DNA from 2 places in the Ciceribacter sp. L1K23 genome. Region 2 is predicted to be linked to the other one. Evidence: predicted binding sites of a transcription regulator. Region 2 holds the regulator's gene; the other holds the start of a gene.

Region 1 (14,526 bases), 470 kb from region 2:
TCCGGTCCCGCCGACGGCATAGCAATTGGTGAATTCGAGGGTGAACCTCTCTATCACGCGAGCCTGGCGGCGGAAGAATATCGGGCACTTCTGAAAGACAACGGCTTTGTCGTCGTCGATCACGTGGCGAATGATCCTGATTGCGGTGGGGCGACGGTGTGGCTGGCGCAAAGGGTATGAATTTGCCGGTCGCGCCAGCCTTCGGACCTGTCCCTACTTCATCGTGATATGGACCCAGCCGCCTGTTTCACCGGTCAGCACACCCTGGTCGGCCGGAGCAGGGCGCTCGAGAGCCTTGAAGAGAGTCTCGGTCTTCGTCCAGTAAGGCACATACCATTCGCGATCGACATCCATGATCAGAACCCGGTCCGTCGCGGCATCATAGGCACCGATCGGCGACACGTGCGGTCCGTCCCAGTCTCCGGTAACCACACCCTGGTTGAAATAGACCAACACGAGGTCCTTTGCCGATTCCTCGTTCGCGGCCAAGAGCGCGCGGAACGCATCAAGTGTCGCCGTCGTGTCCTTCGTCGGCTGCGCGGCCTCGACCTTCGCATCAATGTTGAATGCTTTCAGACTCTGGGCGGTATCCTCGGTGAGGTCGGCGAAGGTCACTCCATCGCCCTCGTCAGCAGCCTGCTCGGCCCAGCGTTCATCCTTGGTCGCTTCCAGGAGATTGTCCTGGGTCACGAGAGTGTCCTCCGCCATGGCGGGCAGTCCACGAAGTGTGTTCACCGCAATCGTTACCGATGCGAGCGAGCATGCCGACGATGTTTGCTGGTGGATGTAGAACGGGGAAATTGCCCAGTAGTCTGGCGCGGCGGCGGTTTTGAGATAGGCGTGATCGGCCGTGATCGGTGTCGCATCGGCTCCAAGTTTCGGCTTCGGCGGGTCGGCCGCCATGGCAGCGCCATTCGCCGTCAGCAGTGCGATCGACAGGGTTGCTGTTCGTAGGAATGTCATGTCTGCCTCTCCGATCATTTTTGACGAGGCACTATCCCACAAAGGCAAGCGAAAACAAGAAGAGGCCGCCGAAGTTCTCCGGCGGCCTTCCGACAGTTCTTGACGGTGTATCAGGCGATTGCGGAAGCGGCGCCGCGGCGGGCGTCGATCGAGTAGGCGCCGGCACCGATGACGGCGAGAAGAATATAACCGCCGGCGAGGGTGATGTTCTTCATGACCATGATCTGGTTCAGCGTGTTGATCCAGCCGAGCGCGCCTTCCGGCCAGCCTTCGATGGCCACGGTGCCGGTGTGGAAGACGAGACCGGTGAAGACGCAGAAGAGCGCCACCGTCCAGGCGGTGATCCGGGTCTGGAAGCCGACGAGCAGGAAGAGGCCAGCGATCAGTTCATAGAGGCCGGCGAGGTAGGCAAGTGCGGTTTCTGCCGGGAGACCGGCGCCGGCGATCATGCCAGCGGTGCCGGCCGGATCGGCAAGCTTGCCAAAACCGGACATGATGAACATGAAGGAAAGCAGCACGCGGGCAAGAAGAATGAGCGCGTTATTGGTCGAGGACATGTGTTTCTCCTGAAACGATGGAACGGACTTGCTATGCGCAGTGGCCGCAAGATGCGTTTTTTCCATCGTCTCGCATAGATAAACAACGATGCACATTTCGTTCGAGAAACGTGAACAGTAGTCTTGTAATGCTGATGACGTCTTACGCGAGCCGGGCGAGGGCGGCGGCGGAAATCTTGAACTTAGGAAAAAGAAAGACGCCGGCCATGGTGCCGACTTCGGCCTGTTCCTCCAGTCCTGCAGATTCCCCGATGCAGAACACAGGCTGGCGTCGACCATCGCCGTGATGGATTGTCGTGGAGTAGCAGAAGGACGACGAGGTCGTCGCGGCTTGTTCGAAAAGTCCCAGGATGTGTGCCCTGTCCTGGGTTTCATAACACCGCATCATGCTCAGCAGCCCACACTCGGGCCCATCCACACCGTGGAGCGCCTTTGCATATTCGCCAAGGCGGATGACGCCATTGGCAAGGTCGCCGACCCAGCCCTCGGCCATTGAAAATCGATTGATCAGGTCCAGGCCACTCTCATCCGTGGCGTTATGCGATGCGTCGAAGGCTTCATCTACGCTGGACTTGCATATTTTGAACAAGACGATCCCCCAAAAGTCTTAAGCCAAAGCAGGCTTCTCCGGCAGCGCGGAGAATTTTAAGAAGATTGCCGCCAACGGCCCCCCGGGGCAGCAAATTCAGTATCAGTTTTACGCTACTCGACCCCTCGACGATACGATTGCAACCAATCGTCGTCACCGGCCCCGCAATATGTTTCCGTCTGACGCATGTCCGATCGCCGCCGTTGTTTTTTCCATCGGAAGCCCTCGGACATCGAAATATTCCGAACGACATCTAATGCGTTGGCGGGTGATTGAAACTCGGGCAGCGTTATAGTTGCTTTTTCCTCTTCGGCAATTCTTTTTTGCATAGCGACGAGAATGCTCGCCTAAGTCATTGTTTTTGCCGTTTGTGTACCATTTCGTTACAGTTCATTTTTCCACATGTCGCGTTCGACCGTCGGAACTCCCGGCGCCGCTGGCGTGGTGATGGTCGTAGACCCCTGGCCAGGATTCGCGTCCCGCGGATTGCGATCTTCCTTTTTTAGAAACTCTAACATCACCGATATATAAATCAATTGCCGATTGAGCCTCCCCCTCGGGCCTGTTCTTTGCTTTTGGAGTAAAGGCAAAGAAAAGGGCGGTCCGGAGACCGCCCTGCCAAATGAACCGGCTGGTTCAGATATGAGGCATATGCCTCACATCATGTCCATGCCGCCCATGCCGCCCATGCCGCCCGGCATGCCGCCGGCAGCTTCCTTCTTCGGAAGTTCGGCGATCATGGCTTCGGTGGTGATCAGCAGCGAAGCAACCGAGGCTGCGTTCTGCAGGGCGGTACGAACGACCTTGACCGGGTCGACGATACCCATGGCGATCATGTCGCCATATTCCGACGTCTGGGCGTTATAGCCGAAGTTGTCGGTGTTGCTTTCCAGGATCTTGCCGACCACGATCGAAGCTTCGTCACCAGCGTTGGTGGCGATCTGGCGAACCAGCGACTGCAGCGCCTTACGGACGATGTTGATGCCGGCTTCCTGGTCGTCGTTCGCACCCTTGACGGTGATCTTGGTGGACGAGCGCAGCAGAGCCGTGCCGCCGCCGGGAACGATACCTTCCTGAACAGCCGCGCGGGTTGCGTTCAGGGCGTCGTCGATACGGTCCTTGCGTTCCTTGACTTCGATTTCCGTCGAGCCCCCAACGCGGATCACGGCAACGCCGCCTGCGAGCTTGGCAAGACGTTCCTGCAGCTTTTCGCGGTCGTAGTCCGAAGTGGTTTCTTCGATCTGAGCCTTGATCTGGGCAACGCGGCCTTCGATATCCGACTTCTGGCCGGCACCGTCGACGATCGTGGTGTTTTCCTTGGAGATCGAGACCTTCTTGGAACGGCCGAGCATGTCGAGCGTGACATTCTCGAGCTTGATGCCGAGATCTTCGGAGATCACGGTGCCGCCGGTCAGGATCGCGATGTCTTCCAGCATGGCCTTGCGGCGGTCGCCGAAGCCCGGAGCCTTGACGGCAGCGATCTTGAGGCCGCCACGCAGCTTGTTGACGACGAGCGTTGCGAGAGCTTCGCCTTCGACGTCTTCAGCGATGATGACGAGCGGCTTGCCGGTCTGGACGACAGCTTCGAGAACCGGGAGCATGGCCTGAAGGTTCGAAAGCTTCTTCTCGTGCAGCAGGATGTAGGCATCTTCCAGGTCAGCAACCATCTTTTCCGGGTTGGTGACGAAGTAGGGCGACAGGTAGCCGCGGTCGAACTGCATGCCTTCGACGACTTCGAGTTCGGTTTCAGCGGTCTTGGCTTCTTCGACGGTGATAACGCCTTCGTTGCCGACCTTCTGCATGGCTTCCGCGATGTCACGGCCAACCTGCGTGTCGCCGTTTGCCGAGATCGTACCGACCTGGGCGACTTCTTCCGAAGTCGAGATCTTCTTGGCCTTGGCCTGGAGGTCCTTGACGACTTCAGCAACAGCAAGGTCGATACCGCGCTTCAGGTCCATCGGGTTCATGCCGGCGGCAACGGCCTTGTTGCCTTCGCGAACGATGGCCTGGGCAAGAACGGTTGCGGTCGTGGTGCCGTCGCCGGCGATGTCGTTGGTCTTCGAAGCAACTTCGCGGACCATCTGTGCGCCCATGTTCTCGAACTTGTCTTCGAGTTCGATTTCCTTGGCGACCGATACACCGTCCTTGGTGATGCGCGGAGCGCCGAAGGACTTGTCGATGATAACGTTACGACCCTTCGGGCCGAGGGTAACCTTCACGGCGTCAGCGAGGACGTCGACGCCATGCAGCATCTTTTCGCGCGCGGTGCGGCCGAATTTGATTTCTTTAGCAGCCATATTCAAAACTCCCGGAGCTTAGCTCTTTGGTGAATTGTTGATGTGGGATACGGATCGGCAGATCAGCCGATAACGCCCATGATGTCGGATTCCTTCATGATCAGAAGGTCGACGCCATCGAGCTTGACTTCGGTGCCCGACCACTTGCCGAACAGAACGCGGTCGCCGACTTTGACGTCGAGAGCCACCTGCTTGCCGTTTTCGTCGCGGGCACCCGGGCCGACGGCGACGATTTCGCCTTCAGCGGGCTTTTCCTTGGCGGTGTCCGGAATGATGATGCCGCCCTTGGTCTTTTCTTCGGACTCGACGCGCTTTACAACGACGCGGTCGTGCAGGGGGCGGAAGTTGGTGCTTGCCATTGTCTAATCCCTCGATCAAATGACATTGGCGGATCTCAGGGACCCGCGTGATGATGTTAGCACTCGCCATTGAAGAGTGCTAGCGACGTCGATTTAGGGACAGCACCGTGCGGAGTCAAGAACGGCTCCGAAAAAACCGTGAGCCGCACCTGATTGGGTGACTAGAGTGCGCGAGGCTGCGCTGGCGGTCAGAGCGGCATCATCTGAAACACGCCGAAATGCCCAGCTATGCGGTTCTCCGCCAGGAACGCGGCGGGTTCGAATTGGGTGCTCTCGTAGAATGCGTCGACGGCCGCCTTGGCCTGGCGGAGTGATGCCGCGTTTTCCCATTCCACCACCGTCACCACTTCAATTCGATCCTCGACTTCCATGATCGCGACCCTGTTGTAGAGGCAGCCGGACAGAGTGTCGAAATAGCCATGGATGAGCGCGAGACGGTCTGCAAAGGCAGCAAGGCTGTCGCGAGGGCAGTCGAAGCGATCAATGCGGAAAATGCTTGCACTACGAGGAAATACGGAAGCGGCGTTCATGAGGGGTCTCCGGAAGAGTTGTCATTGAATGCCGCAGACGATAGAACCTCAAGTAAACTTGAGATCAAGGGCAAATGATGACGAGTGGTAGGAAAATGACGGACGGGTTTCTGACGGTCGGCGAGGTCGCGTTACGCGCCGGTATCGCCGTATCCGCTCTTCACTTTTACGAGCGGGAGGGTTTGATCGGCAGTTGGCGGACTTCCGGAAACCAGCGCCGCTATCCGCGCGGCGTCCTGCGACGGGTCGCGCTCATCAAGACGGCACAACGGCTCGGAGTGCCTCTCGCCGACGTCCGCGAAGCGCTCGCCACCTTGCCGCAGGACCGCCCGCCGACGGCCGCGGACTGGCGTCGGCTTTCAACCAATTGGCGTAGTAAGCTGGACGAGCGCATCGGCACGCTCGTGGCACTCCGGGATCAACTTGACACTTGCATCGGATGCGGCTGCCTGTCGCTGGATGATTGCCCGTTGCGCAATCCGGATGACAATCTTCGCAAGGAAGGTCCAGGCCCGCGCCTCATGCCCTGATAAGCGCAACGCGGCAAAAGACCTTGCCTTTGGCCTCCGCCTTTGCAATGTGGGCCGCTGACTTCATCGAACCGGGATCGGGGTACATGGCCGCGCGCATCGAAAACCTGAACGCTATCAGCGATCGTTATGACGTCGTGCTCTGCGACGTATGGGGCGTGCTGCACAACGGCGTGGACGCCTTCGCGTCGGCGTCGGACGCCCTTTCCCGCGCCCGGGAGAACGGCTTGACCGTCGTTCTTATCACCAATTCGCCTCGCCCGTCGCCGGGTGTCATCAGCCAGTTGCGGATGATCGGAGTCGCCGATACCGCCTATGACCGGATCGTGACATCGGGAGACGTGACCCGCACGCTGATCGCCGCAGGCCCGAAGAAAATCTTCTTCCTCGGGCCGGACCGGGACCTGTCGCTCCTTGATGGCATCGATGTCGTGCCGACAGACGTGTCGGACGCCGAAGCCATAGTCTGCACCGGATTCTTCGATGACAAAAAGGAAGTTCCGGAAGATTATCACGAGATGCTTGCCGGCTTCTCCGCCAGGAGCATTCCGTTGATCTGCGCCAATCCGGATCTCATCGTTGAGCGTGGTAGCCGAATGATCCCGTGCGCCGGAGCCATCGCCGCCTACTACCAGCAACTGGGTGGAGCGACCCGGATCGCTGGAAAGCCGCACAGCCCGATCTACGAGGCATCGCTCGTGGCGGCCCGCGATGCCCGTGGCGGCGAGGTTGATATGACGCGCGTTGTCGCCATCGGCGACGGTATGCCCACGGACGTGCGTGGCGCTCTCGATTATGGCCTGGACCTGCTCTACATCTCCGGTGGCATTCACGCTGCCGAATACACCGTAAACGGTAAGCCGGACGAGGCGATCCTCAATGCTTGGCTCGAACGCGAGAATGCGACGCCGAAGTACTGGATGCAGCGCCTCGCCTGAGAGAATTCCCGATGACGGTTTTTCATCGCAACGAGAAGAAGGACCTGCTGCCGGACCGCTTGAAAGGCGGTGTGGTCGCCATCGGTAATTTCGACGGCGTACATCGCGGACATCAGAGCGTGCTGGACCGTGCGCTGGAACTTGCCGGAGACCGCGGTGTTCCGGCGCTCGTGCTGACGTTTGAGCCGCATCCTCGCACTGTTTTCCGTCCCGATGCCCCTGTGTTCCGGTTGACGCCGGCGCCACTGAGGGCACGCCTCCTGGAGGCGATGGGTTTCCACTCGGTGATCGAGTATCCCTTCGACATGGAGTTCTCGCAACGCTCTGCCGAGGAGTTCGTGAGGACCATTCTTGTCGATTGGATCGGCGCCAGCGAAGTGGTCACGGGTTTCGATTTTCACTTCGGCAAGGGTAGGGAAGGAGGGCCAGCCTTCCTGATGAACGCGGGGAGCCGCCACGGCTTCGGCGTCACTCTCGTCGATGCGTTCCGGGATGAGGGATCTGAAGTGGTCTCGTCCAGCCGTATCCGCAAACTGCTGTCGGAGGGCGCCGTTTCCGAGGCCGCCGGGCTGCTCGGCTATCGCTTCACTGTCGAGGCGGAGGTCATCAAGGGGCAGCAACTGGGCCGGACCTTGGGCTATCCCACGGCGAACATGGCCCTTGCTGAAGAGTCTGAACTGAGGCCCGGCATCTATGCCGTCCGCTTCCGCCGACAAAACGGAACTCTCCACGACGGCGTTGCGAGCTTCGGCTATCGTCCGACGGTCACCGATCACGGCGCCGCACTGCTTGAGACCTATGTCTTCGATTTCGCAGGAGATCTATACGGTGAACTCTGTTCCGTATCCTTCTTCGGCCACCTGCGGGACGAGCTGAAGTTTGATGGACTGGAGCCCCTCGTCGCTCAGATACGGCAGGACGAAGATGAGGCACGAGCGCTTCTTTCGGGCGTGCGGCCGCTTGGCTCTCTGGATGCCTCCATTTCGTTCTGAATGCTGTTTTTCGAACGAGTTTTGGGCTAGTCCAAACGAGAATACGACTTCATCAATTATTCTGAAACCTGTTGCCTATCTAATGTAACAACACACAATTTAAAATAGAAGTGTTGGATGCTCGATCTCAGTACGGTCTTTCTTTATACCGCGCTGCTTAATCTCGCGGTTGCGATAGCGACAACAGTTGGCTGGCTGAGCAATCATCGTCAGAAGGAGCTGTTGATCTGGTGCCTTGCTGCCTGGTCCATCGTGGTCGGCGGCATGATGATGGCCATGCCGAAGACCGTCGGCTTGCAGGCGATCGAGTATATAGGTGGCATCGTTTATATCTGCATGGCCGGCCTTCTGGCGCTCGGCTTCAAGGAATTCTTCGGACTGCGCTACCGCTGGTGGGAGGCGTTCGTCGTCTCACTAGTGGTGTCCATTTGCCGGGTTGGTCTGAAAGTCATGGATTTTCCGATTTCGGCCCACGTTCCTCTCATTTACCTTGGCACAGCGGCGAATCTGGTGTTCGCGGCGACCGTGATTCACCGGGCGACGCGTGGCAGGAAGCTGCCCTCCAGTCGCCTGGCGGTGGTGGTTTATAGCCTGTTCGCATTTGCCAATGCCGTGGTGGCCGCAATAGCGGCTGTATCTCCATTGCGCATCGAAGATGGTCTTCCGGTAGCGTCCTGGCTCGGCCCGACCAGTATTCTCCTCGCCATCTTCACGTTGAGCGCATTTCTGCTGACGATCGTCTTGAAGCTTGAACGGGTGAGCGAAGACCATCGCAGGCTCGCCGATACCGATTACCTGACGGGTATTCTCAATCGCCGCCGCTTCATGGAGGAGGCGGAACTGCTCTCACGGACAACGGGCGGCGCGATCGCGCTGATCGATATCGATCACTTCAAGCGCATAAACGATACCCACGGCCATGCTGGCGGGGATGATGCGCTGGTTCAGTTTTGCGAACATGTTGTCTCGGCAATGCCGGCGAACGCCGTCTTCGGCAGGTTAGGCGGAGAAGAGTTCGGTCTTTGCCTGCCGCGTCACGACCATGCGGCTGCGACCATCGTTCTCGAACATTTGCGGAGCGCGATCGCCACCCGCGAAATCCGCTCCGGAAAGAGTGCGTTCTACCTTACATTCTCATGCGGCTTTACAGTCATGGATCGCGACGACCGGGCGCTTGACGCCTGGGTGGTTGAAGCGGACCAAAGCCTCTACGTCGCCAAGACGGAGGGCCGCAATCGTGTTGTCGCGACCCCGGTCAATCGTGAGCCGTCGACCCCAACACACGTCTATTCCCGTACGGCCTGACCGCCCGCGAAGCCGTTTCGGGAAACAATAGTGTGCCCTTTGTCGGCCTCCGACATTCTTGTTTCCGACCTCTTCCTTTTCCCCGTAAAACCGCTTAAACAACCGCCACCATGACCCGGGTTTGGCTGCGTATCTCTATTCGAATTATTGGCCCGGCCTTCCGCGCGCTTTGAAAGCTGCCGGAGGGTCCGGGTTTTCGGCGCTTGTCCGGCGCCTCATCAACCGCCAGATTTCCCGATTTTTTCCGGCGCATACGCGCCGCTGCGATGGCTAGATCATGACCGATACCGCTGAAAAAGTAGACTACTCCTCCACTCTCTATCTGCCTGAGACCGACTTCCCGATGCGCGCCGGCTTGCCGCAGAAGGAACCGGAGATGGTCAAGCGCTGGCAGGAAATGGGTCTCTACAAGCGCCTGCGCGCCTCCGCCGCCGGCCGCGAGAAGTTCGTCCTCCACGACGGCCCGCCCTATGCCAACGGCAACATCCATATCGGCCACGCGCTGAACAAGATCCTGAAGGACGTCATCAACCGCTCCTTCCAGATGCGCGGTTTCGACGCCAACTACGTGCCCGGCTGGGACTGCCACGGCCTTCCGATCGAGTGGAAGATCGAGGAGGAGAACTACCGTTCGAAGGGCAAGGAAAAGCCCGACCTCAAGCAGCCGTCAGCCATGATCGAGTTCCGCAAGGAATGCCGCGCCTATGCCGAAAAGTGGATCGGCGTCCAGTCGGAAGAGTTCAAGCGCCTCGGCATCGAGGGCGACTTCGACAATCCCTACACGACGATGAACTTCCACGCCGAAGCCCGCATCGCCGGCGAATTGCTGAAATTTGCCAGTTCTGGCCAGCTTTATCGCGGCTCCAAGCCCGTCATGTGGTCGGTCGTCGAGCGTACCGCGCTGGCCGAAGCGGAAGTCGAGTATCAGGATTATGAGAGCGACACGATCTGGGTGAAATTCCCGGTCACGGAAGGGCCGGCCGATCTGAAGGGCGACTTCGTCGTCATCTGGACGACGACCCCGTGGACCATGCCGGGTAACCGCGCGATCTCGTTCTCCTCGCGCTTCGCCTACGGTCTCTACAAGGTCACGGCGGCTGAAAACGACTTCGGTCCGCAGCCCGGTGAAAAGCTGATCTTCGCCAAGCGGCTCGCCGACGAATGCGCCGCCAAGGCCAAGGTGACCTTTGAATTGGTTCGCGATGTCGAAGGCGATGAACTCGCATCGATCACCTGCGCCCATCCGCTCGCCGCACTCGGCTACGACTTCAAGGTGCCGCTCCTCGACGGCGACCACGTCACCGACGACGCCGGTACCGGTTTCGTGCACACCGCGCCCGGTCACGGTCGTGAGGACTTTGACGCGTGGATGGACAATGCCCGGGCGCTTGAAGCTCGCGGCATCTCGTCCCGCATCCCCTTCACCGTCGACGATGCCGGCTACTACACCAAGGATGCTCCTGGTTTCGGCCCGGATCGCGCAGGAGGTCCGGCGCGCGTCATCGACGACTCGGGCAAGAAGGGCGACGCCAACAAGGTCGTGATCGAAGCCCTGATCGCCGCGAACAACCTGTTCGCTCGCGGCCGCCTGAAGCACACCTACCCGCATTCCTGGCGCTCCAAGAAGCCGGTGATCTTCCGCAACACGCCGCAATGGTTCGTCTACATGGACAAGGACCTCGGCGACGGCTCGACGCTGCGCTCGCGGGCGCTGAACGCCATCGACGAGACCCGCTTCGTGCCGGCCATGGGCCAGAACCGCCTGCGTTCGATGATCGCCGACCGTCCAGACTGGGTTCTGTCGCGTCAGCGCGCCTGGGGTGTGCCGATCTGCGTCTTCGCCGATAGCGATGGCAACGTGCTGAAGGACGAGAAGGTCAATGCCCGCATCCTCGAGGCCTTCGAGGCCGAAGGGGCGGACGCCTGGTTCGCCGAAGGCGCCAAGGAGCGGTTCCTCGGCAACGAGCATGACCCGGCCAAGTGGACCCAGGTCATGGACATCCTCGATGTCTGGTTCGACTCGGGCTCCACCCACGCCTTCACGCTCGAAGACCGACCGGACCTCAAGTGGCCGGCCGACGTCTATCTCGAAGGCTCCGACCAGCATCGCGGCTGGTTCCATTCGTCCCTGCTCGAAAGCTGCGGCACGCGCGGCCGCGCACCTTACAACGCCGTCATCACCCATGGCTTCACCATGGCGGAAGACGGCCGCAAGATGTCGAAGTCGCTCGGCAACCAGGTCTTCCCGCAGGACGTGATGAAGGAGTCGGGCGCCGATATCCTGCGTCTCTGGGTCATGACCACTGACTACTGGGAAGACCAGCGTCTCGGCAAGTCGATCATCCAGACCAATATCGACGCCTATCGCAAGCTCAGGAACACCATCCGCTGGATGCTCGGTACGCTCGCCCACGACAAAGGCGAGGAGATCGACTATGCCGATATGCCCGAGCTCGAAAAGCTGATGCTGCACCGCCTGTCGGAACTCGACGGCCTGGTGCGTGAAGGTTACGACCAGTTCGATTTCAAGAAGATCACCCGCTCTCTGATCGATTTCTCCAACATCGAGCTGTCGGCCTTCTACTTCGACATCCGCAAGGACGCACTCTATTGTGACGCGCCGTCGTCGCTGCGTCGCCGGGCGAGCCTCGCGGTCATCCGCAAGCTGTTCGATTGCCTGGTGACATGGCTCGCGCCGATGCTTCCCTTCACCATGGAAGAGGCCTGGCTGTCGCGTAATCCTGCCGCCGAGTCCGTTCATCTCGAACAGTTCCCGGCCGTTCCCGCCGAATGGCGCAACGACGCGCTGGAAGCGAAGTGGGCCAAGATCCGCGACGTGCGCTATGTGGTCACCGGCGCTCTCGAAATCGAGCGAAAGGACAAGCGCATCGGTTCCTCGCTGGAAGCCGCCCCGGTCGTCCATGTCGCCGATCCGGAACTGCTTGCAGCGCTCAACGGGCAGGACTTCGCCGAGATCTGCATCACCTCCGCTATCACGGTCGTGGGTGACGAAGGTCCGGCGGATGCTTTCCGCCTGCCGGAGGTGGCCAAGGTCTCGGTCGAGCCGAAGCTTGCCGAAGGCAGGAAGTGCGCCCGCTCTTGGCGGATCACCACCGATGTCGGCTCCGATCCCGATTACCCGGATGTGTCGGCGCGCGATGCGGCGGCACTTCGGGAGCTTGCGGCGCAACGTTAAGGAAAAGTCACCGGATGATTTGCGCTTTCGCGGGTCATCCGGTAAATTTGCCTGAAATTGGCCGGAATTTTCCGTCAGGCGGTGGACAAAGGTCGTCTGTACGGCGGGCCGGCAAGGCTGGAAGGTTTTCATGATCAGGGCAGACGCGTTTCGAGTAACCGCTGGTTTGGCGGGCATTTTGCTGGGTTGCGTGGGGCTGACGGGCTGCGTGGGGAGCCCGACCTACGGCACCGACAAGACGGCAATGGAGCAATTGGTCGATGACCTCGGGTCAGCCGTGTCCGTCGGGGCGTCACCGAACAAGAATGCCAACGTCAAATACAATCCACGTCCCGAACTCGTGATGCCGCCGTCTTCGGCGCAGACCGCGCTCGTGGCGCCGCAGCCCTCGGTCGCCAATCGCGAACTGAACCCGGAATGGCTGGAAACGCCGGAAGAAGCGCGCGAACGTCTTCGCAAGGAAGCGGACGAGAACGCCGACAATCCGAATTACAAGTCACCGCTGCTTGAAGGCTACGGCACCAGAGGAACGATGACCGAGAGCCAGAAATGGGAAGCCTTCCGCGAAGCGCGTCAGATCCAGAAGGGCGCCTATCTCGATCAGCGCCGTTTCCTCGCCGACCCGCCGACGCAGTATCGTACGGCGTCGGACCCGGCCGTTCTCGAGGACCTGGGTGAGCCGGAACTCAAGAAGGAGCGGCGCCGCAAGAAGGAAGCCAAGGCCGCGCAGCAGACCAGCCAGTGGTGGATTCCCTTCCAATAAGCTGAATTCCAAAGGTGCTATCATGGGCAGGCCAATGGCCTGCCTTTTTCTTGAGGTGACCATGAATTTTGAGGTGCGCGACGCCACGCCGGCCGATGTAGGCACGATCCTGCGTTTCATCACCGAACTCGCCAACTATGAGAAGGCGGTCGATCAGGTCGAGGCGACGGTGGAGAGCCTGGCCGCCACCCTTTTCGGGCCCGGCGCGGTCACCAGAGCGATGTTGCTGGAGGCCGATGGTGTTCCGGCCGGCTTTGCAGTCTGGTTCTACAGCTATTCGACGTGGCAGGCCAGAAACGGACTCTATCTGGAGGATCTCTACGTCTCGCCCGACTATCGCGGATCTGGTGCCGGCAAACTGCTGCTGCGCCATCTGGCGAAAGTGGCGGTCGAAAGCGGATGCGGACGGTTCGAGTGGAGCGTCCTCGACTGGAACGAGCCGGCGATCCGCGTATACGAGGCGATCGGCGCAGAGCCGCAAACGGAGTGGATACGCTACCGTCTCGCGGGTGACCAACTCCGCGATTTCGCCGCCGGATAGATATGTCTGGCTCAAGACAGGTTTCGGGTCTGTCGTCCGATCAGCGCAATATGCAGAAGGTGTACGACCGGGCCGACCACCGATAAAATCAGCAGCGCGATGTCGCGCTCGGCAAACTCGGTTTCGAGCGCTATCACAAGCAGCATGATGGCCGAGATCAACAGCGGCGTCAGGGAGAGAGCCACCAGCCGCGGCGCGGTCCAGTTGACCCTGCCCGATACGGACCATTGCATCGGCAACCGTCGCATGCCCGGCGCGACGATGAAGTAGGCTGAAGCCGATATCGCTCCCATGCCAAGCACAGCCAGAATGGCGACCAGGATCATCCCACCTCCCTCTTCTCTAGGAAGAATGAGCGAAGCAGTTCCGCTGCCTCGCTTTCGGCCAGCCCAGAATAGACGTCAGGCGCATGGTGGCAAGTCGTCTGGGTATAGAAGCGCCCCCCATTGTCGACACCGCCGCCCTTCGGATCCTCGGCGCCGTAGTAAAGCCGGCGGATACGGGCAAAGGAAATCGCCGCGGCGCACATCGCGCAGGGTTCGAGCGTGACGTAGAGATCGGCGCCTGACAGTCGCTCCTGACCAAGCAGCGCGCTTGCGGCGCGTATGGCCTCGACCTCGGCATGCGCGGTGACGTCGTTCTTCTCCCGTGTCCTGTTTCCGCCTCGCCCGATTATCGTTCCGTCGAGCACCACGACCGCGCCGACCGGCACTTCGCCCCGCTCTGCGGCTGCCTTTGCCTCCGTCAGCGCGGCCTGCATGAACCCGTGCGATTCCGCCATATGACGAATTCCTCTTAACCCCGGCGTCCTGACCTGATAGGAGACGGACAAAGCTCAAGGCAAATATCAAATGACATCCAAAGACAAGCCCAGAAAATCCGCAACCGGGCCATCCGGTCGCGGCGGAAAAGACGCAACACGCAAGCCCGCGCCGGACAAGGCGAAACGGTCGCCAAAGCCCACCG
Region 2 (14,526 bases):
TCCCAGTGAATCATAAACCCCCGGATGTAGCCAGGGGTTTGTCAGCAGTCTGACCCGCTTCGATGAAGCGGGCTTTTCTCATCTGATCACTGCTTTGCTTCCGCAGGCTGTTCGGATCCGTTTCCTTCGGGCTTTGCCCCCCCCTTGGCCACGCCGACCATGGCCGGACGCAGGACTCGTTCGCCGATAACGTAGCCAGCCTGGACGACCTGAACGACGGTATTGTTCGGCACATTGGGGTTCGGAACTTCGAACATTGCCTGATGGAAGTTGGGATCGAACTTCTGCCCTTCGGCCTCGATCTTCTTGACACCATGACGCTCGAGCGTTGAAAGCATCGCCCTTTCGGTCATCTCCACGCCATCGATCAGCGCCATCAGGCCTGCGTCGGCCGCCTCGCGCGCTTCCGACGGAATGGCATCCAGCGCGCGGCGCAAATTGTCCGATACAGCAAGCATGTCACGAGCGAAGCCTGTGACCGCATAGGCCTTGGCGTCCTTCACGTCGCGTTCGGTACGACGGCGCAGGTTATCCATCTCGGCCGCAAGGCGAAGATAGCGATCGCGCAACTCGGCATTCTCAGCCTGAAGAGCTTCGATCGGATCCGGCTCAGTGGTCTCGGCAATCGGTTCCTGAATTTCAGCTGCTTCGGATTGGTCGACAGCCGTTGCGTCAGGTCCGTTCTTGGTTTCGTGGTCGGTCATGACGTTCTCCGGTTGAGGATGGAAATCGTGCCCGATATCAGCGCTTGGCGCGGAAAAATCAAGGCTTTGACAGAAAGAAGTGGGAGGTCAGCGAGAAAGGCGCGCCATCAGCTGAGCGGTGTAGTCAACCATCGGAACGATCCGCGAATAATTGAGCCGGGTGGGGCCGATAACCCCGACCGCGCCTATGATGCGTTCCTCAGCATCCCGGAATGGCGCCACGATCAGTGAAGAGCCGGACAAGGAAAACAACTTGTTTTCGGAGCCGATGAAGATGCGCACGCCCGGTCCGGCTTCTGCTAAATTGAGAAGCTCGATCAGGCTCTCCTTTCGCTCCAGATCGTCGAAAAGGAGACGCAGGCGATCGATATCCTCCGCGCCCTCCACTCCTTCGAGCAGGTTGGCGCGACCGCGAACCACAAGGCGGGTCAGCTTCTCGTCCTCGGCACCACCGGACCAGACCGCCAAGCCGCGCTCAACCAGATCTTGCGACAGGGAATCGAGCTCCATCTCGACCTGCTGCTGCAGGCGAACGAGCTGGCTCCGCAGCTCGCTCAGAGTCTGGCCGTTGAGATGAGCGTTGAGGAAGTTCGCGGCCTCCGTCAATTGAGAGGCAGTAACTCCCGCCGGCAGATCGATGATCCTGTTTTCAACCTGATTGTGGTCGCCAACGAGAACAGCCAAAGCTTTCGTCGGCTCCAGACGGACAAATTCGACGTGCTTGAGGACCGGATCATTCTTCGAGGAAATCACCAGACCCGCGCCCCTCGACAGGCCGGACAGCATCCGGCTTGTTTCCGTCAACAAGTTGTCCATCGGCATATCCGTGCCCGTCGGCCGAATCTGCCGTTCAATCTGACCACGCTCTTCGACGGAGAGATCGCCGACCTGCATGAAAGCATCGACAAAGAACCGCAACCCCGCCTGAGTCGGAAGCCGACCGGCACTGACATGCGGTGCGTAGATAAGACCGAGCTCCTCAAGATCGCTCATCACGTTTCGCACCGAAGCCGGCGAGAGCGACATCGGCAGGATACGCGACAGGTTACGCGAGCCTAGCGGCTCGCCTGAATCGAGGTAGCTTTCGACGATGCGGCGGAATATCTCCCGCGAGCGGTCGTCCAATGCCGATCCTGTATCCATGGCGGTAATACGCGTTATGCCCATTTCCCAAAGCTGATCGCACGTGACACTGAGGGAAAATATAAGCATTCCAGCGGCGATAACAAACCGGAAAATGCGGCGACGCGGCGCTTGGACAAACCGTCCTTTTTCTTTGCAAATCGGCGCATCCCCCCGTAGAAGACCGTAGACCAAAAGAAGGAGCTAGCAATGCGGCCATCCGGCAGACGCACCGATCAGATGCGCAAGGTTTCGTTCGAGCGCGCCTTTTCCAAACACGCCGAGGGCTCCTGTCTGGTGAAATTTGGCGACACGCATGTTCTCTGCACAGCCAGTCTCGAAGAAAAGACCCCGCCATGGCTGCGGAACACCGGAAAGGGCTGGGTGACCGCCGAATACGGAATGCTGCCGCGGGCGACCGGCGACCGCATGAAGCGCGAAGCAACCTCCGGCAAACAAGGTGGTCGGACGCTCGAGATCCAGCGCCTGATCGGGCGCTCGCTCCGCGCGGTCGTTGACCTGGAAGCTCTGGGCGAGCGTCAGATCACTCTCGACTGCGATGTCATCCAGGCGGATGGGGGTACCCGGACGGCTTCGATCACCGGCGCTTGGCTTGCACTGCGCGACTGCCTGAAATGGATGGAAACGCGGAACATGATCAAGGCGGACAAGGTGCTGAAGGATCATGTTGCTGCTATCTCCTGCGGGATTTTCGCGAAGCAGCCGGTCATCGACCTCGACTACCTTGAGGATTCAGCGGCCGAGACAGATGCGAATTTCGTCATGACCGGCTCGGGAGCCATCGTGGAAATCCAGGGTACCGCGGAGGGCGTGCCCTTCTCGGAGGAGGAGTTCCTGACCCTCATGCGACTTGCTAAGACCGGCATTGCAGAACTGGTCGACATGCAAAAGCAGGCCATCTTCTAAGGCCGAGGGAGACGTCTTGGCCGCGTTGGTCGACGGCATATTGGAAACAGCTCTCTATGCGGACGATCTCGACGCCGCGGAGGCCTTCTACGGCGGCCTGCTGCAACTCGAACGTATCGTCCGCCATGGCGATCGCAACGTCTTTTTCCGGTGCGGAGCGGGTATCCTGCTGATCTTCAATCCGGATCAGAGTAGCAAGGAAGCCAACAAGGAAGCCCTTCCCGTTCCACCCCACGGTGCCCATGGCCCCGGCCACATGTGCTTTCGTGCAGCCGGACCGGCGATCGATGCTCTCTGCGAGCGGCTGGCCGAGGCCGGGGTCGAAATCGAGGCGGATTTCCGCTGGCCCAACGGAGCGCGATCGATCTACTTTCGCGACCCGGCAGGCAATAGTCTTGAGTGCGCGGAAGCTCACCTTTGGAACATCAAACAGGACACGCCATGAGAAAGCTCGACACGAAAACCATCGTCGTTGCCAGTCACAACGCGGGCAAGATCGCGGAGATCGCCGACCTGATCGGGCCTTTCGGGTTTTCAGCGAAATCGGCCGCTGAGCTGAAATTCGACGAGCCCGACGAGACGGGCACCACATTCGAGGAGAACGCGGCGATCAAGGCCCTCGCCTCGGCACGCGCTGCGGGACTGCCGGCGCTTTCAGACGATTCCGGACTGGTCGTTGACGCACTTGACGGGGCGCCGGGTGTGTACACGGCCAACTGGGCCGAACGGGAGGACGGTTCGCGCGACTTCGTCATGGCTATGGAGAAGGTCGAGAAGGCGCTGCAGGAGAAAGGTGCATCCGATCCCTCGCAACGGACGGCGCGCTTTGTCAGCGTTCTTTGCCTTGCGTGGCCTGACGGCCATACCGAGTTCTTCCGTGGGGAGGTGGAGGGGCGGGTCGTCTGGCCCCCGCGCGGGGCCAAGGGGTTTGGGTATGATCCCGTCTTCCAGCCGGAGGGCTACGAAGCGACATTCGGAGAAATGAGCGCAGACGAGAAACACGGCTGGAAACAGGGTGACGCAACGGCGCTTTCGCATCGGGCGCGTGCGTTCAAGCTTTTCGTCGAAACCTGCCTGGAAGGCTGAGATATGTTGCAGCCGACGCCCTTCATCCTGCCCGACACGGGGGAACCGGGTTTTGGCGTTTACCTGCATTGGCCTTTCTGCGCGGCGAAATGCCCCTACTGCGATTTCAACAGCCATGTCCGGCATAAACCGGTCGATCAGGAACGCTTCGCGCAGGCATTCCTTCGAGAAATGGCGCATATGCGTGGTCTCTCCGGTCCAAAGACCGTCACCAGCATATTCGTCGGTGGCGGCACACCATCGCTCATGGAACCGTCGACCATCGAGACGATCCTTGATGGCGTGGCGCGCTACTGGCATGTGCCGGACGGGATAGAGGTGACGATGGAGGCTAACCCCTCCAGCGTCGAGGCAGAGCGTTTCCGTGGCTATCACGCCGCAGGCGTCAATCGCGTTTCAATGGGTGTGCAGGCGCTCAACGATCGAGATCTGAAGTTCCTTGGCAGGCTTCACGACGTCGCCGACGCTTTGAAGGCGATCCGGCTCGCCCGAGAGATTTTTCCGCGCATGTCGTTCGACCTTATCTACGCCCGCCCGGACCAGACCGTTCAGGCGTGGGAACAGGAACTTGAGGAGGCGATTTCCTACGCGGCGGATCATCTTTCGCTCTATCAGCTGACGATTGAGGAGGGGACGGCCTTTTACGGCCTCCATAAGGCCGGCAAACTCACCACACTTGACGACGATCGCGCGGCTGACCTCTATGAGGCGACCCAGGACATCACGGCGGCAAGGGGATTGCCGGCCTACGAGGTCTCCAATCATGCCCGTCCGGGTGCGGAGAGCCGTCATAACCTGACTTACTGGCGCTACGGCGACTATGCCGGCATCGGGCCGGGTGCGCACGGCAGGATCAGTCGGGAGGGTGTTAAGCTCGCCACAGCGACCGAACGCAACCCGGAACAATGGCTCGAACTGGTCGAGCAGCGCAGCGAGGGCATCGTTGACCAGGAGAGATTGGGACGCGACGAACAAGCGGACGAATTGCTGCTGATGGGATTGCGATTGCGCGAGGGTGTAGACCTTGCGCGGTGGCAGCAGCTTTCCGGTCGCGATCCGGATCCGGATCGCGAAACCTTTTTACTGGAACACGGCTTCATCGAACGCCTCGGCAATTCGCGCCTGCGCTGCACGCCAAAAGGCATGCTCATTCTCGACAGCGTGGTCGCAGATCTTGCGAGCTGACGTGTAACGGTCTTCCGAACCCGGATCACTTTCCGCCGTTATCCGGATTTTTCGACCACGGTTGCAAACACATTGTGTTCGAGGACAATGTGCGAACGCTGACGAGAAGAAAATTACGCGCCGCCGGTCAGTACACTTTTCGTTCTCTTGACGATTCCGGTTGCTTTCGCTCCTATCTCGATCAGGTAGCGCCAGGATGATTTGCTCTCCGCGTTCGGAACCTGATTGCTGAATTCACGGCAACACATGTCATACATTTCAGACGACCTTCACCGCCGCAAGCGTTCGCGCTTTTCGGTAGAACTTCCCACGCTTGTATTGACCTGCACGATATACCTTTCCTGGTTTATTCTGACTTTCTACTGGACGACTTTCCCGTTCATCGTCCTGTTCGTGCTCGGAGGATGGACAATCGCTTGGCATGGCTCCCTGCAGCATGAAGTATTGCACGGACATCCGACGCGTTTTCGACGGATCAACGACGCAATCGGCTGGCCACCGGTTTCCTTGTGGCTACCCTATACGCTCTACAAGCACGCTCACCTGAAACATCATAATGACGAATGGCTGACGGATCCGATCGAGGATCCGGAATCCTACTACTTTACCGATGACGGCTGGAACAAAACAGGTCGGATCGGACAGATGATCCGCCGGGTCAACAATACCCTGGCTGGACGACTGACCCTCGGTCCGCTGATTGCAGTCGCCGCGCTCTGGGGATCGGAAGCCGCACGCTTCGTCCGGGGCGACGCAACACATGCCGCCGTCTGGCTTCGGCATCTCGTCGGCGTTGCTGCGATTATCTTCTGGGTGGTTGTCATCTGCCAGATGCCGATATGGATCTATCTTGTCGCCTTTGCCTATTCAGGCCTGGCTTTCTCAAGACTCCGCTCCTTTGCCGAGCACCGCTATGCTGGCACGAAGGAGGAGCGCACGGCGATTGTCGAAAAGAGCCCGGCATTCGGCCTGCTCTTCCTTTATAACAATCTCCACATCGTGCATCACAGCCTGCCGCAATTGCCATGGTACAAGATACCGGGGCTCTATCATGCTCAACGGCAGGCCTTCATCGAGCTCAATGGCGGGCTCGTCTACAACGGCTATCTCGATGTCGCGCGGCGTTATCTTTTCCGACAGCATCACGAGCCGATCCACCCGCAGCACATGGCTGGCCAAACCAGCGTGGCGACCGAAATCAGCTATACTGATCAGTTGATGACGGGATAGCCATTGCGAAGGGCGAAGTCCTCGAGTTCGGTCAGCGCGTCATATGCCGCCTGATCAGGAACCTCGAAGCCAACCAGGCCGAGAGGTTCCCTAATCGCCGCATAAGCCGGCTGGGTCGCTATCCGCGACAGGCTTTCCCGGACAACCGATACCTCCGCATCGGTGGCGTCTTTCCGCGAAATAATCGGCAAGCCTGGTCCGGCGGGTGTTTGCATCAAAACCTTCACCCCTTTTAGGGCGTCCGGCGAATGCGCAGCGAGAAGGCCGAAAGTCACACTGTCTATCGCCGCGACGTCGGCGTGACCGTCAAGAACGTCGGCAAGTGACATCAGGTGGCCTCCGGTAAAGGATACCTTTGCGAAGAAACGGCCCGCAATCGCCTGGGGCGCGATCAGCGCACGCAGCAGATTCATGCCGGAGTTCGACATCGGATCGTTCACCGCAACCCGCCGGTTCCGCAGATCCTCAATACCGCCGATCCCTTCGGCGTCACGAACAACCACAAGGCTGGCGCGATCGATACCATTTCCGCCCGGAAACCGGTAAATCGGGACGCCTACAAGGCGAACATGCCCACGCAATTGCTTTATATACGGATAGCCGCAGGTCTGCGCAAAAACCAAATCCTCTCTTCGCCACAACGCATCATAAGGGGAGGATCGGTCAAGCTTCGAAGGCGCGGAAAATCCGGCTTTCGTCAGGTCGTCGCGAATGATCCGCCATAGCGCATCATTCGCCTGCCGCACGGGCTCACAAAAATCGTACATGGCGAGGCTGGCGCTCGCCATCGGTCAACGAGCCCCCACCTCGCGCGCTATCACGCGTTGTTCTCGTTGATCAGCCGCTTCAAAAGTTCAACTTCATGGCTGAGTTTCGTGTCGGCACCGATCAGTTCCTCGATCTTGCGGACCGCATGCAGAACGGTCGTGTGATCGCGACCGCCGAACCGCCGACCGATTTCCGGGAACGAGCGTGGCGTCAGCGTCTTCGACAAATACATCGCGATCTGACGCGGCTTGACAATCACCCGGGTACGACGGTTCGAGACAAGCTCCTGCCGCGACACGTTGTAGTGGCGGGCAACGATCCGCTGGATATCCTCAATCCGCACCCGCTTCTGCTCGGCCGCACCGACTAGATGCGCGAGAAGCTCATCGACCCTGTCAATCGACAGGTTCGGCTCGAAGGACCGACGGAAAATGAGCTGGTTGAACGCACCTTCCAGATCGCGACCGCTGCTTGAGATATTGCGCGCCACATGCACCAAAATCTCCTCGGGAATATCAAGCGATGTGTCGTCCTGGCGGGCTGAGGCAAGTTTGTTTTTCAGCATCTCGAGGCGCATCTCGAAATCTGGTGCTTCCATCTCGATGGCAACACCGCCTTGAAGGCGCGAACGGACGCGCGGATCGAGCGACTCCAGTTCCCAGGGCGCGCGGTCGGCAGCCACCACAACCTGCTTGGCACTGTCGAGCAGCATGTTCAGCAGATGGCAGAATTCATGCTGGATCATCTTGCCCTGCAGGAACTGCATGTCGTCGATAACGAGGAGATCGATGTTGCGAAGAGACTCCTTCAGCGTCAAGGCGTCGTTGTCGCGGATCGCGGTGGCAAAGCGCCACATGAAATATTCCGCCGTGAGATAGACCACACGCGGAGCCCTCGGGCTCTGGACTGCGGCGTTTGCGATTGCCTGGAGCAGGTGCGTCTTGCCGAGCCCGACCGAGGAATGGATGAACAGCGGATTGAAGCGCACGGCACCCGCACCGGCTTCCGCGATCGTCTTGGCGGCGGCCAGCGCGACGCGGTTGGAAGCGCCCTCGACAAAGCTGTCGAACGTGAAGCGGCTGTCGAGCGGCGAGCCGAAGAAGGGGCTGCCGGCTGCAACCCGTGCCGGCTGGGCGGACTGGGGCGTCGGAGCAGCCTGACCGACGGTCTGAAGACCCTGTCGGCGCGGCTGGACGTTCTGTGGCTCGTTTACCTGCAGGCGGCCCTCTATTGCCGGCTTGACGCTCCTGCTTGCGCTTCGCACGACAATTTCGGCCTTCAGGATGCCCGGATCTTCCGCCTGGAGCAGCGAGGTAATGAGATCAAGATAGCGGTTGTTGATCCACGACTTCAGAAAGGTTGTCGGCACGCTGAGGCGTACGACACTCTTTGATACAGAATGAAGCTTGAGGCGTCCGAACCAGCTCGCGAACACATCCGGGCCGACCTGAGCCTTCAGCCGCGCGCTGAAACGCTCGAACAGTGCATCATGCTTCATTTCGGGATTACCCTCCGCCGTTTCGCTGCAAACGGCCATAGTCGTCTGGCGAGCACCGTCATGATCCGGTGCGCCGGCTATCGATGAATTCATTTGCATATTATTTGCCGCCTTTTCATTTTCAGATGCCGGCTGTCGCCGTCACATTAAGGATCAACCGGCATCGACTAACATCGACCGCCTCAGCCAACCCTGTCCCCGCGTTATGATCGCCCATCCTCGTCATGAACGATCAACCCCTTCCGTATGCCTCTCTCTCCATCCGAATTCGTTCCCGTCTTCCACGAACAACGGACAAAACGACCCACGCTCCGAAACAGGGAAAGTTTCGGCGCCACGTCGCGACTGTTTGAAAAAACGAGGCGGAAACGCCTCGTCCACAGACAACATCAACCGGAAGCGGGTGAAAAGGGGCTTAAGCCCTCACGCCCATCCGACCAATTTTCGCCGTCTGCCGAGAGGTATTAAGGCAGGATCACAGACCAAGATCAACCGCGAATTTTTACGTCAAATTAAGACCTGCCCATTGACTCCGAGGCGTCTTTTTCAATGTCACAATTCCTCGAAAAATATTCTCTTTGGAATCAAGGAGATTCAAATTTCAGGTGATGACGAGCGGACGTAGGGCCAGAAAAATAAAAATTCGCTTGACTCAAAAACGGGGCAGCTTGCCGTAAAGTGAGGTTCAAGAACATGAATGAACCTCTAACAAATGATTGTAATTAAACGATAATTTCTGTCACGCGGCCGTCATTTAAATGTTACGTCCTCGCCGGCCTAGGGACGACATGAACGACACAACGCAAAAAGCCCGATCAAATGATCGGGCAATTTAAATGCGGCAGAAAAATGTCTTAAATCAGGCAGACAGGGCCTTCACACGCTGCGCCAAACGCGAAATCTTCCGCGACGCAGTGTTGGCGTGAACGACACCCTTGGAGGCTGCGCGCTGTAACTCCGGCTGCGCCGCACGAAGGGCTTCCTTGGCAACCGCCGGATCACCTGCGGCCAGAGCTTCCTCGACCTTGCGGATAAAGGTACGAACACGCGAGCGACGTGCCTTGTTGATATCGGTACGGCGTGCGATCTTGCGGGTCGCCTTCTTAGCCGAAGTTGTATTGGCCATGGATGCCTCTCTTCGAATTCAAACCAAACTCCCATATCGCCGCGTCGGGCCGCAACAGACGGTCAAGCCAGCATTGGGGAGCAATCGCGGAAGAACCGGAAGGTTTTCCGTGTCGTGGGCGGCCGTATAGCGGGAAAGCGATCATCCGTCAACGCGCAATTTCGACGAAGCCACCCGGAAAGCGAGTCATTTGACTCTGCGCGCCGAAACGCTAGCGATGCTTGAACAGCGCCTTCCGCTTTTCGACAAAGGCGGCCATCCCTTCCTTCTGGTCCTCGGTCGCGAAGAGGGAATGAAACAACCGGCGCTCGAAACGCAGGCCCTCCGTCAGCGTCTGTTCGAAGGCACGGTTCACGCTCTCCTTCGCCATGGCCACCGCAGGCCTCGATAAGGAGGCTATCTTGACCGCGGCCTCGACAGCCTCATCCAGAAGTCGGTCATAGGAAACCACGCGGGCAACGAGGCCCGAACGTTCGGCTTCAGCGGCGTCCATCATGCGCCCAGTCAGGCACATATCCATCGCCTTTGCCTTGCCAACGGCCCGCACAAGCCTCTGGGTTCCACCCATGCCGGGGATGATGCCCAGCGTGATTTCAGGCTGGCCGAATTTCGCGTTTTCCGCGGCGATGATGAAATCGCACATCATCGCGAGCTCGCATCCACCACCCAGGGCGAAGCCAGAGACGGCCGCTACCAGTGGTTTGCGGAAGGTCGAGACACCATCCCAGCCTCCAATGAAATCGCCGAGATACGCATCCACAAACTCAAGGGATTGCATTTCCTTGATGTCAGCGCCCGCGGCGAACGCCTTTTCCGAGCCGGTGAGGACGACCGCTCCGACCTCGGCATCGTTATGAAATGTCTCCAGGGCCGCAACCAGTTCCTCCATGACCGTCGAATTGAGCGCGTTCAACGCCTGCGGGCGGTTGAGCGTCACGAGCGCGACCTGTCCGCGCATCTCGACGAGAAGGGTTTCATAGCTCATTTGTCTCATTCCCTAACCGTTGACAGCGGTTTCATTTCTGGCAGCGCGGGCAAAAGAAGGTAGATCGCCCGGCCTGCACGATACGGTGAACGGTACCGTTGCAGCCCGGGGACTGGCAAGCTTTGTCTTCCTGGTCATAGACCTTGAAGCTATGCTGAAAATAACCCAGCGATCCATCGGTCCGGATGTGGTCGCGGAGCGATGACCCACCCGCCGCGATGGCATCGGCAATCACCGTCCTGACAGCGTCAACCAGACGGCCCAGTGCCGCCGTCGGCCTTCCGGTGGCGGTCACGAGTGTTGCCGCCCGGCGCTCGGGCGAGAGGCCGGAAAGCCAAAGCGCCTCACAGACGTAAATATTGCCAAGGCCGGCCACGACGCGCTGGTCGAGGAGCGCCTGTTTCAGTGGCTGTTGCTTACCCGCGAAACGGGCCGCCAGATATCCCGCATCGAGTTTGTTGCCGGTTGGCTCTGGGCCCAGCCCACGAAAAGCTGGCCAATCATCGATCGCCGTGCGCTCAACGACGTCCATGAAGCCAAAACGACGGGGATCGTTATAGATGATCTTCACCGGGCCGCCAGAAGTTGCAAGATGGAAGATCACGTGATCATGCTTCTCATCCTTGACTCGGGCATAATGGAAATTTCCGGGTGCATCGGCCTCCTCTACGCGGAAGGAGCCGGACATTCCCAGGTGAGCGATGATCGTCAAGCCGCCGTCGAGATCGATCAGCAGATACTTTGCCCGGCGACCGAGCCCCAGGATCTGCCGTCCGGCGACGCGCTCTGCAAAGTGTCCAGGAAAGGGAAATCGCAGATCCGGTCGGCGTAGCTCGAGCCGAGACAGCACGCTCCCCTCCATCGACGGCGCAAGACCCCGTCTCACCGTTTCCACCTCTGGCAATTCGGGCATCGCATCCCATCTTTCTGTTTAAACGCGACCGGCGCTCGGCTATAGAACAGCGCCAAGTGGCCGCAGGCGCATGTCGCGTGCAGAGATAGCCCGCGAAAGACAATTTCGCTATGGTCTTCGGACCCGTATGAGTAAGGAGCACGACCGGATGACCAAAAGCCGTATTTCGTCCGAGGGCGGCATGGAAACGTCCTACGGCTTTCGCGAAGTCCCCGAGACCGAGAAGCAGGGGCTGGTCAACGAAGTCTTCCACAAGGTCGCAAAACGGTACGACATTATGAATGATGTGATGTCGGCCGGACTTCATCGGCTTTGGAAGGATGCGATGGTTGCTGCGCTCCATCCCCGCAAGAGCCCCGACTTCCGCGTTCTAGACGTTGCCGGCGGGACAGGCGACATCGCATTCCGGATCGTGGAAGCGTCTGACCGTCAGGCGCAGGCCACTGTTCTCGATATCAACGGCTCCATGCTGGAGGTCGGGTCGGAGCGTGCCGCCAAAAGGGGGCTTTCCGAAAATCTCACCTTCGTTGAAGCGAATGCGGAAGAGCTTCCGTTCGAAAGTGGTAGTTTCGACGCCTACACCATCGCCTTCGGCATCCGGAACGTACCCCATATCGATGTTGCGCTAAAGGAAGCCTACCGGGTTCTGAAGCGCGGCGGACGCCTTCTCGTGCTCGAGTTCTCGGACGTGGAGATGCCCTTGCTGGACCGTTTCTATGACGAATGGTCATTCAAGGCGATACCGCGCTTCGGGAAGATGATCACGGGCGATGCCGAACCCTACCAGTATCTCGTGGAGTCGATCCGAAAGTTTCCGAACCAGCGGGATTTCGCGGCGATGATCTCGGCTGCCGGCTTCTCACGTGTCACCTTCACCAATTATTCCGGTGGCATTGCCTGCCTGCACTCCGGCTGGAAACTCTGAGCTAGATGAGCACACTCGGAGCATATTTCCGTCTCGCGCGGGTCGGCTGGGTCTTGATGCGCGAAGGTGTCATCGAGTCGCTGCCGGCGGAGGGCCTGCCGCCAATGGTGGCGTTCGGCAAATCGGCGGCCAGCCTCCTCGCGCGACGCCGCAGCAAGTCGCAGCAACGATCCGATCGCCTGGCTAAGGCCGTGGCGCGGCTCGGCCCCTCCTACGTCAAGATCGGACAGTTCCTTGCGACACGTCCCGATGTCGTCGGCGCTGACTTGGCAGAGGATCTTGCCGGCCTCCAGGATCGGATGGACTTCTTTCCGATAGAGGCATCGAGAGCGGCCATTGAGGGATCTCTCGGCCGTCCGGTCGAGGAACTCTTCACGCGGCTTGATCCACCGGTCGCGGCGGCATCCATAGCGCAGGTCCATCCTGGTGAGGTTATCACTGCCGACGGCCCGCGGAAGGTCGCCGTCAAGGTGATCCGGCCAGGTGTTCGCCGACGTTTTTCCGCCGATCTGGAAGCCATGTACCTGGTCGCCTGGCTGCAGGAGCGTTTCCTGCCGCATACCCGACGGCTGAGACCGGTCGAGGTAACACGCGCGCTCGAACAGACGACCAAGGTTGAGATGGATCTGCGGCTGGAAGCTGCTGCCCTTTCGGAAATCGCCGAGAACACTAAGGACGATCCTGGTTTTCGGGTTCCGGCGGTCGATTGGGAGCGCACCGGACGCGACGTCGTCACGATGGAATGGATCGACGGCATTAAAATGTCGAACGTCGAGGCCTTGAAGGCGGCCGGCCATGATCTCGATGCCCTGGCAGATACGTTGATACAGTCGTTCCTGCGCCATACCCTCCGTGACGGGTTCTTTCACGCGGACATGCATCCGGGGAACCTTTTCGTCGACCCGACGGGAATGATCGTTGCGGTCGACATGGGCATTTCCGGCCGGCTCGGCAAAAAGGAGCGCCGGTTCCTGGCCGAAATCCTCTACGGGTTCATCACACGCGACTATGTGCGCGTCGCCGAGGTGCATTTCGAGGCGGGTTACGTCCCCTCGCATCATAATGTCGCCAGTTTCGCGCAGGCGATCCGGGCGATTGGCGAGCCTATCCACGGTCAACCGGCGGAAACGATTTCGATGGGGCGTTTGTTGACGCTTCTTTTCGAGGTCACCGAGCTTTTCGAGATGGAAACCCGCCCGGAACTGGTGATGCTGCAGAAAACGATGGTCGTTGTCGAAGGCGTGGCGCGGATTCTCAATCCTCGCTTCAACATGTGGAAGGCAGCCGATCCGGTCGTGTCAAAATGGATCCGCGACAATCTCGGGCCAAGGCGGATAGCGACCGATCTCAAGGACGGCGTGAAGGCGGCGGTGCGGCTGGCGGAAGCCTTGCCCGAAATCGCCACGAAGACAGAAAAGCTGCACTCGGAGCTCATGCACATGAGCGAGAACGGTCTTCGTTTCGACCCGGAAACCGCTGAAGCGATCGGCAAAGCGGAGGCGCGCCATACCAGATGGGGTCGGCTTGCTCTCTGGATAATTGCTGCCGCTCTCGTCGCAATCGCGATCCAGATGGGTTGATCTCATCATTGTTTCTTTCTACCGCTTGTAGAGAGGAAAACGATGGTCATCGTACCGAGCGCCCATCCCTGCACGTCCAGTTTTGCCCACGCTCTCCAGGAGATGTCCATGTCCGCCACGAATGCCAGCTTTGCGCGCGCGACGCTTCTGATGCTGGCGATAGGAACGGCCATTCTTGTGGCTCTTGTCCTGTCGTCGCTCTGGCTGGTTGAGCGGACCCAGGGCACGTTCGATGCCATCATCCGCGAACGCGACATCCGTCGGGCGAGCGCCAACCTGTTGCAAACACTTACCGACGCCGAGACCGGCCAGCGCGGCTACATCCTGACGCTGGATGAGAGCTTTCTCGAACCCTATAATCAGGCTTTGGAGCAAATCCGTAGCGAATGGGCCGAGGTTCAGGCGCTCGTGGCGGACAGACCCGCCAAAGCTGACAAGCTCGCCGAATTGGGCCAGTCGATCGAGACGAAGCTATCC

The links. The regulator HrcA, encoded in region 2, represses chaperone genes, less so after heat shock. The targets are predictions, from matches to a motif close to GTTAGCACTCNCNNNNNGNGAGTGCTAAC.
Region 1: groES (co-chaperone GroES) is a predicted target of HrcA. The motif match lies at 4,821-4,849, and genes of this name have one in related genera.

What each region holds. Positions count from the first base shown of each region.
Region 1 covers NZ_JAGRRC010000001.1:2,923,103-2,937,628, reverse strand. Annotated here, with positions in the region: gene J5J10_RS14185 (class I SAM-dependent methyltransferase) at 1-180, shown strand, start outside; gene J5J10_RS14180 (phytochelatin synthase family protein) at 214-963, opposite strand; gene J5J10_RS14175 (DoxX family protein) at 1,074-1,520, opposite strand; gene J5J10_RS14170 (hypothetical protein) at 1,663-2,109, opposite strand; gene groL (chaperonin GroEL) at 2,766-4,406, opposite strand; gene groES (co-chaperone GroES) at 4,469-4,765, opposite strand; gene J5J10_RS14155 (hypothetical protein) at 4,954-5,295, opposite strand; gene soxR (redox-sensitive transcriptional activator SoxR) at 5,391-5,825, shown strand; gene J5J10_RS14145 (TIGR01459 family HAD-type hydrolase) at 5,912-6,763, shown strand; gene J5J10_RS14140 (bifunctional riboflavin kinase/FAD synthetase) at 6,775-7,755, shown strand; gene J5J10_RS14135 (GGDEF domain-containing protein) at 7,873-9,060, shown strand; gene ileS (isoleucine--tRNA ligase) at 9,338-12,256, shown strand; gene J5J10_RS14125 (hypothetical protein) at 12,387-13,019, shown strand; gene J5J10_RS14120 (GNAT family N-acetyltransferase) at 13,081-13,560, shown strand; gene J5J10_RS14115 (hypothetical protein) at 13,572-13,886, opposite strand; gene J5J10_RS14110 (nucleoside deaminase) at 13,883-14,341, opposite strand; gene J5J10_RS14105 (pseudouridine synthase) at 14,412-14,526, shown strand, end outside.
Region 2 covers NZ_JAGRRC010000001.1:3,392,380-3,406,905, forward strand. Annotated here, with positions in the region: gene grpE (nucleotide exchange factor GrpE) at 87-704, opposite strand; gene hrcA (heat-inducible transcriptional repressor HrcA) at 792-1,871, opposite strand; gene rph (ribonuclease PH) at 2,037-2,753, shown strand; gene J5J10_RS16400 (VOC family protein) at 2,779-3,198, shown strand; gene rdgB (RdgB/HAM1 family non-canonical purine NTP pyrophosphatase) at 3,195-3,839, shown strand; gene hemW (radical SAM family heme chaperone HemW) at 3,843-5,024, shown strand; gene J5J10_RS16415 (fatty acid desaturase) at 5,271-6,254, shown strand; gene J5J10_RS16420 (PhnD/SsuA/transferrin family substrate-binding protein) at 6,236-7,042, opposite strand; gene dnaA (chromosomal replication initiator protein DnaA) at 7,072-8,619, opposite strand; gene rpsT (30S ribosomal protein S20) at 9,380-9,646, opposite strand; gene J5J10_RS16435 (enoyl-CoA hydratase) at 9,858-10,631, opposite strand; gene mutM (bifunctional DNA-formamidopyrimidine glycosylase/DNA-(apurinic or apyrimidinic site) lyase) at 10,663-11,544, opposite strand; gene ubiE (bifunctional demethylmenaquinone methyltransferase/2-methoxy-6-polyprenyl-1,4-benzoquinol methylase UbiE) at 11,693-12,469, shown strand; gene ubiB (2-polyprenylphenol 6-hydroxylase) at 12,475-14,049, shown strand; gene J5J10_RS16455 (CHASE3 domain-containing protein) at 14,158-14,526, shown strand, end outside.